2 regions of the Streptomyces sp. NPDC086077 genome follow, and region 2 is predicted to be linked to the other one. Evidence: predicted binding sites of a transcription regulator. Region 2 holds the regulator's gene; the other holds the start of a gene.
What was found. The regulator HrcA, encoded in region 2, represses chaperone genes, less so after heat shock. The targets are predictions, from matches to a motif close to TTNGCACTCNGNNNNNCNGAGTGCNAA.
Positions count from the first base shown of each region.

Region 1 (3,401 bases), on a different contig from region 2:
TCGAGGAGGGCCCGGCCTTCGGGTGTGAGGAGAGGGGCGAGGTCGTTCACCGGGACATTGTCGGCCAGTCGGTGGATGGTCCGCCTCCGGCGGCGGTGTCAGCGGGGGTTCGGGGGCGGGGCCTGGGAGGATCCGGCCCCATGGAACTAGTAGTACAAAATGACAAAAAAGGGCCGAATGGCCGCCGGAGGGCCACGACGACCATGGCGGGGGTCGCCGTACTGACCGCAGCCGCCATCGCCTCGGGGTGCACCCGGAGCACCGAGGCGCCGCCGCCCCTCAAGGCGCCTCCGGCCCGCGCCCTGGACGGATACGCCGCCAAACTCCGCGCCGAGCAGGCCGCCCGGGTCGCCGCCGCGAAGCGCTGGGGCCTGAAGGAGACCCCGCTGCGGGCACCGGCACCGCCCGCCCGGAAACCGGAGATCACCACCCGCGACGGCTTCGAGGTGGACGGACACGAGGAGCAGGGGCTTCCGCCGGTCTTCACCACCGTCCCCACCAAGGAGAAGGTCGTCTTCCTCACCATCGACGACGGCGCCGAGAAGGACCCGGCGTTCCTGCGGATGATGAGCGACCTGAAGATCCCGTACACCGCGTTCCTCAGCGACTACCTGGTGAGCGAGGACTACGGCTACTTCCGGAAGATGCAGGCCAGGGGGGTCGGCCTGAACAACCACACCCTCAACCACCCCTACCTGCCCGGCCTGTCCTACGAGGAGCAGAAGCGCGAGATCTGCGGCATGCAGGACGTCATCGAGGAGCGCTACGGCAAACGCCCGCTCCTGTTCCGCCCGCCCTACGGCAACTACAACTCCGACACCCTGCACGCCGCCAAGGACTGCGGCGTCACCCACGTCCCGCTGTGGAACGAGGAGGTCTTCGTGGACCGCTGGGACTACCGCGAGTGGGACCGCGACATCCACCCCGGCGACATCGTCCTCAGCCACTTCCGGGGCACCGACGACTGGGCGGGCGAGATGCCCGACATGATCCGAGTCTTCCTCGACAAGGTCACGGCGAAGGGATACGCGGTGGGCCGCCTGGAGGACTACCTGTGATTCGGCGCGGGTGGACGGCCGGGGCCGCGCTGCTGCTGGCCCTGCTGACCAGCTGCGCCCTGCCCGACGGCCCGCACGGGCGGTCCGTGGAAGCGGGGGCGGCACCCGGCTCCGCGGCCTCGCAGCCCCCGCCCCACCGCCGCTGGGGGCTGTCCGCGCCGCTCTCCCCGCCGCCCTCGCCGCTGCGCCACGTCGCCCGGCCGGTGGACGGACTGGCCCCGGTCCTGGACCGCATCCCGACCTCCCACAAGGTCGTCTTCCTCACCTTCGACGACGGCGCCGAGAAGGACCCGCGCTTCGTCGACATGGTCCGCGAACTGCGCCTGCCGGTCAGCATGTTCCTCACCGACAGCGTCGTCGGCCCCGGCTACGGCCACTTCGCGCGGCTCCGCGCGGTCGGCGCGAGCGTCCAGAACCACACCCTCGACCACGCCGCCCTGCGCGGGCTGCCGTACGCCGGCCAGCGCGCCGAGATCTGCGGCCAGCAGCAGAAGCTCCGCGTCCGCTTCGGCGTCCGCCCGCATCTGTTCCGCCCGCCCTACGGCACGTACGACACGACGACCCGGAAGGCGGCCGTGGACTGCGGCATCAAGGCGATCGTCCTGTGGCGCGCCACGATGAACGCGGCCGACCTCACCTTCATGAAGGGCCCCGTCCGCCTGCGCCCCGGCGACATCGTCTCGGTCCCCTCGACCGAGACGCCCGAGCCCATGCTCCGCGAGCGCACAACCCTCCTGCTCCGGCGGGTCCAGGAGGCGGGGCTGACGGTGGGGCGGCTGGAGGACTACCTCTGAGGTGCGGCACCGGTCGCCACGGCCGACGCGCCGCGGCCAATTGGCACTCCGCTTGACCGAGTGCTAACCGCAGTCATAGTCTCGGCTCTGGCACTCCCCACTGGAGAGTGCCAACACAGCGACGGGCAGGTCCGGCACCCGCGACGACGGATCCACCTGGTCGCCACCTCAGACAGTTAACCCCGTGAGATCTCCGAAGGGGGAGGTCGGATCGTGACGACCACCAGCTCCAAGGTTGCCATCAAGCCGCTCGAGGACCGCATCGTGGTCCAGCCGCTCGACGCCGAGCAGACCACCGCCTCTGGCCTGGTCATTCCGGACACCGCCAAGGAGAAGCCCCAGGAGGGCGTCGTCCTGGCCGTGGGCCCGGGCCGCTTCGAGGACGGCAACCGTCTTCCGCTCGACGTCTCCGTCGGCGACGTCGTTCTCTACAGCAAGTACGGCGGCACCGAGGTGAAGTACAACGGCGAGGAGTACCTCGTCCTCTCGGCTCGCGACGTCCTCGCGATCATCGAGAAGTAGTTCACCCACAGCACACCGTTTGAGCTGCGCCCCTGGCCCCCGCGACCGATAACGAAGCCGGGCGTCCGGGGCGCAGTTCATTTACCGCAGACTTTCCGAGAGGGCTCCCGCTGCCATGGCGAAGATCCTGAAGTTCGACGAGGACGCCCGTCGCGCCCTCGAGCGCGGCGTCAACAAGCTCGCCGACACGGTGAAGGTGACGATCGGCCCCAAGGGCCGCAACGTCGTCATCGACAAGAAGTTCGGCGCCCCCACCATCACCAACGACGGCGTCACCATCGCCCGCGAGGTCGAGGTCGAGGACCCCTACGAGAACCTCGGCGCCCAGCTGGTGAAGGAGGTGGCGACCAAGACCAACGACATCGCGGGTGACGGTACGACCACCGCGACCGTCCTGGCCCAGGCGCTGGTCCGTGAGGGCCTGAAGAACGTCGCCGCCGGCGCCTCCCCGGCCGCCCTGAAGAAGGGCATCGACGCCGCGGTCAAGGCCGTATCCGAGGACCTGCTGGCCTCCGCCCGCCCGATCGACGAGAAGTCCGACATCGCCGCCGTCGCCGCGCTGTCCGCCCAGGACCAGCAGGTCGGCGAGCTGATCGCCGAAGCGATGGACAAGGTCGGCAAGGACGGTGTCATCACCGTCGAGGAGTCCAACACCTTCGGTCTGGAGCTGGACTTCACCGAGGGCATGGCCTTCGACAAGGGCTACCTGTCGCCGTACTTCGTGACGGACCAGGAGCGTATGGAGGCCGTCCTCGACGACCCGTACATCCTCATCCACCAGGGCAAGATCTCCGCGATCGCGGACCTCCTGCCGCTGCTGGAGAAGATCATCCAGAGCAACGCCTCGAAGCCGCTGCTGATCATCGCCGAGGACGTCGAGGGCGAGGCCCTCTCCACCCTCGTCGTGAACAAGATCCGCGGCACCTTCAACGCCACCGCGGTGAAGGCCCCCGGCTTCGGCGACCGCCGCAAGGCGATGCTCCAGGACATGGCGACCCTCACCGGCGCCACGGTCATCTCCGAGGAG
Region 1 covers NZ_JBFBJT010000008.1:26,551-29,951, forward strand. The annotation lists gene AB0O67_RS04120 (methyltransferase domain-containing protein) at 1-50, opposite strand, end outside; gene AB0O67_RS04125 (polysaccharide deacetylase family protein) at 204-1,058, shown strand; gene AB0O67_RS04130 (polysaccharide deacetylase family protein) at 1,145-1,852, shown strand; gene groES (co-chaperone GroES) at 2,066-2,374, shown strand; gene groL (chaperonin GroEL) at 2,490-3,401, shown strand, end outside.
Region 1: groES (co-chaperone GroES) is a predicted target of HrcA. The motif match lies at 1,893-1,919, and genes of this name have one in related genera.

Region 2 (3,401 bases):
CGTGCCGAGGGACGCCGCCGTCATCGGGATCGTGACCGTGCAGTGCAGGTCGTCGCCGCGGCGCTGGAAGGTCTGGTGCGGCAGCTCGTGGATCTCGACGTAGAGGTCACCGGCGGGACCGCCACCGGGCCCGACCTCGCCCTCACCGGCGAGCTGGATGCGCGTGCCGTTGTCGACACCGGCCGGGATCTTGACCGTCAGGGTGCGGCGGGACCGCACCCGGCCGTCGCCCGCGCACTCCGGGCACGGGTTCGGGACCACGGTGCCGAAGCCCTGGCACTGCGGGCAGGGGCGCGAGGTCATGACCTGGCCCAGGAAGGACCGCGTGACCTGCGACACCTCACCACGGCCGCGGCACATGTCACACGTCTGCGCCGACGTACCCGGCGCCGCGCCCTCGCCGCTGCAGGTGGAGCAGACGATGGCCGTGTCGACCTGGATGTCCTTCGTCGTGCCGAAGGCCGCCTCGTCCAGCTCGACCTCGATACGGATCATCGCGTCCTGGCCGCGGCGGGTGCGCGAGCGCGGCCCGCGCTGCGACGCCGTACCGAAGAACGCGTCCATGATGTCCGAGAAGTTCCCGAAGCCACCCGCGCCGAAGCCGCCCGCGCCACCGGCGCCGCCGGCCTGCGACAGGGGGTCGCCGCCGAGGTCGTAGACCTGCTTCTTCTGCGGGTCCGAGAGCACCTCGTAAGCGGCGTTGATCTCCTTGAACCGCTCCTGGGTCTTCGGATCCGGGTTCACGTCCGGATGCAGCTCGCGTGCGAGCCGCCGGAAGGCCTTCTTGATCTCTTCCTGCGACGCGTCGCGGCGCACGCCGAGGACGGCGTAGTAGTCCGTGGCCACTTACGACTCCGCCAGGATCTGTCCGACGTACCGTGCCACTGCGCGTACCGCTCCCATCGTTCCCGGGTAATCCATGCGGGTCGGTCCGACCACGCCGAGCTTGGCAACCGCCTCGCCGCCCGAACCGTAGCCCACCGACACCACCGAGGTGGAGTTGAGTCCCTCATGGGCGTTCTCGTGCCCGATGCGCACGGTCATGCCCGAATCCTTCGCCTCGCCAAGCAACTTGAGGAGGACGACCTGCTCCTCCAACGCCTCCAGCACCGGCCGGATGGTGAGGGGGAAGTCATGTCCGAAGCGGGTGAGATTGGCCGTACCGCCGATCACCAGCCGCTCCTCCGTCTCCTCGACAAGCGTCTCCAGCAGGGTGGAGAGCACCACGTGGACCGTGCCACGGTCCTCCGCCTCGAAGGCCTCGGGCAGATCCTGCACCAGCTGGGGCACATCCGAGAAACGGCGGCCCGCGATCCGGCTGTTCAGCCGGGCCCGCAGATCGGCCAGCGACGCCTCTCCGAACGGGGCCGGGCAGTCGACCATCCGCTGCTCGACCCGCCCGGTGTCCGTGATCAGCACCAGCATCACGCGCGCGGGTGCCAGCGAGAGCAGCTCCACGTGCCGCACGGTGGAGCGGGTCAGCGACGGGTACTGCACGACCGCGACCTGCCGCGTGAGCTGCGCGAGCAGCCGCACGGTCCGGGTCACCACGTCGTCCAGGTCGACGGCCCCGTCGAGGAAGTTCTGGATCGCGCGCCGCTCCGGCGCGGTCAGCGGCTTGACCTCGGCCAGCTTGTCCACGAAGAGCCGGTAGCCCTTGTCGGTCGGGATGCGCCCGGCGCTGGTGTGCGGCTGGGCGATGAACCCCTCGTCCTCCAGCGCCGCCATGTCGTTGCGGACCGTCGCCGGGGAGACGCCGAGACCGTGCCGTTCGGTGAGCGCCTTGGAGCCGACCGGCTCCTCCGTGCCGACGTAGTCCTGGACGATCGCACGCAGTACCTGCAGCCGTCGTTCACTGAGCATCCGCGCGCACCTCCAGTACGTCGTCCCTGGGCGCTCCCCCTGGCACTCGACGCACGCGAGTGCCAGTCTTACCGGCCCAGTGTACGGCCGTCCGGTACGCCCCGGGCAAGGCCCGTCCTGCCAGGTCGTGCCGGACGGGGGGTACGGCAGGCCCTGCCGACCCTGTCGCCGTGCTCCCGATTCCGGACGTTCGCCCCCGGGCAGGCGCGAACACCGCGACAGGGCCTAGCGTCGCCGTATGAGCGTGACTTGGGAAGAGGTGGGCTGGGAGCGGCTCGCGAGCGGCGTCGGCCGGTGCCGGCTGCCCGGGTGGGACTGCACGGTGGGGCTGGTGACCGGCCGGGGCGCGGCGCTGCTGATCGACGCGGGGTCGAGCCTCGCCGAGGGGGCGGGGCTGCGGGCGCGGGCGGAGGCCCTGGCCGGGCATCGTGTGACCCATCTCGCGCTCACGCACCCTCACTTCGACCACGTCCTCGGCGCGGCGGCGTTCGCGGGCGCGGAGGTCTTCGGCGCGGTCGGCGCCGACACCGTGCTCGGCGGCCGGCGCGGCCGGGAGGAACTGCGCGCGGACGCCGTCCGCCACGGCCTCGACGCCGCGACCGCCCAGGAGGCGGCCGACACCCTGGTCGCGCCCCGCCACCTCGTCTGCGGCGAGTGGACTCTCGATCTGGGCCCCGGCCGCCAGGTCCTGCTGGCCAACGTGGGGCCGGCGCACACGCCGTACGACCTCGCCGTACTGGTCCCCGGGGAGCGCGCGGGCGAACCCGAGGTGGTCTTCTGCGGCGACCTCGTCGAGGAGTCCGGCGAGCCGCAGGCGGGCCCCGACGCCGTACCGTCCCACTGGCCCGCCGCCCTCGACCGGCTGCTCGGCCTCGGCGGTGAGGACGCGCTGTACGTGCCCGGTCACGGTGCGGTCGTGGACGCCGCGTTCGTGCGGCGCCAGCGCGACGCCCTGGCCGCGCGGTTCGGCGTGTCGCACGGATGACGTAAGGAGCTGTCCATATCGTCATGCGAATGCGCCAGTATTCTCCGGACCTGACACCGCCGTGGAAGAAGCCCCGACCCGTGCCCGAGGTCCCCGCGGAGCCCGGACTGGTGGTCGAGGAGCCGGGCACCGGTTTCTGCGGCGCGGTGATCCGCTGCGAGGCGGGCACGGTGACCCTGGAGGACCGCTTCGGCAAGCACCGGGTCTTCCCGCTGGAGCCCCGGGGGTTTCTGCTGGAGGGCCGCGTGGTGACGCTGGTGAGGCCCGCCGCGGGGCCGGAACGGCCCACCCGCACCGCCTCCGGCTCGGTCGCCGTCCCCGGCGCACGCGCGCGTGTGGCCCGCGCCGGCCGCATCTACGTCGAGGGCCGGCACGACGCCGAGCTCGTCGAGAAGGTCTGGGGCGACGACCTGCGCGTCGAGGGCGTGGTCGTGGAGTACCTGGAGGGCGTGGACGACCTGCCCGCGATCGTGCGGTCCTTCGCGCCGGGCCCGGACGCCCGGCTGGGCGTGCTGGTGGACCACCTGGTGCCGGGCACGAAGGAATGGCGCAT
Region 2 covers NZ_JBFBJT010000031.1:7,255-10,655, forward strand. The annotation lists gene dnaJ (molecular chaperone DnaJ) at 1-846, opposite strand, end outside; gene hrcA (heat-inducible transcriptional repressor HrcA) at 847-1,863, opposite strand; gene AB0O67_RS12065 (MBL fold metallo-hydrolase) at 2,102-2,848, shown strand; gene AB0O67_RS12070 (DUF3097 domain-containing protein) at 2,878-3,401, shown strand, end outside.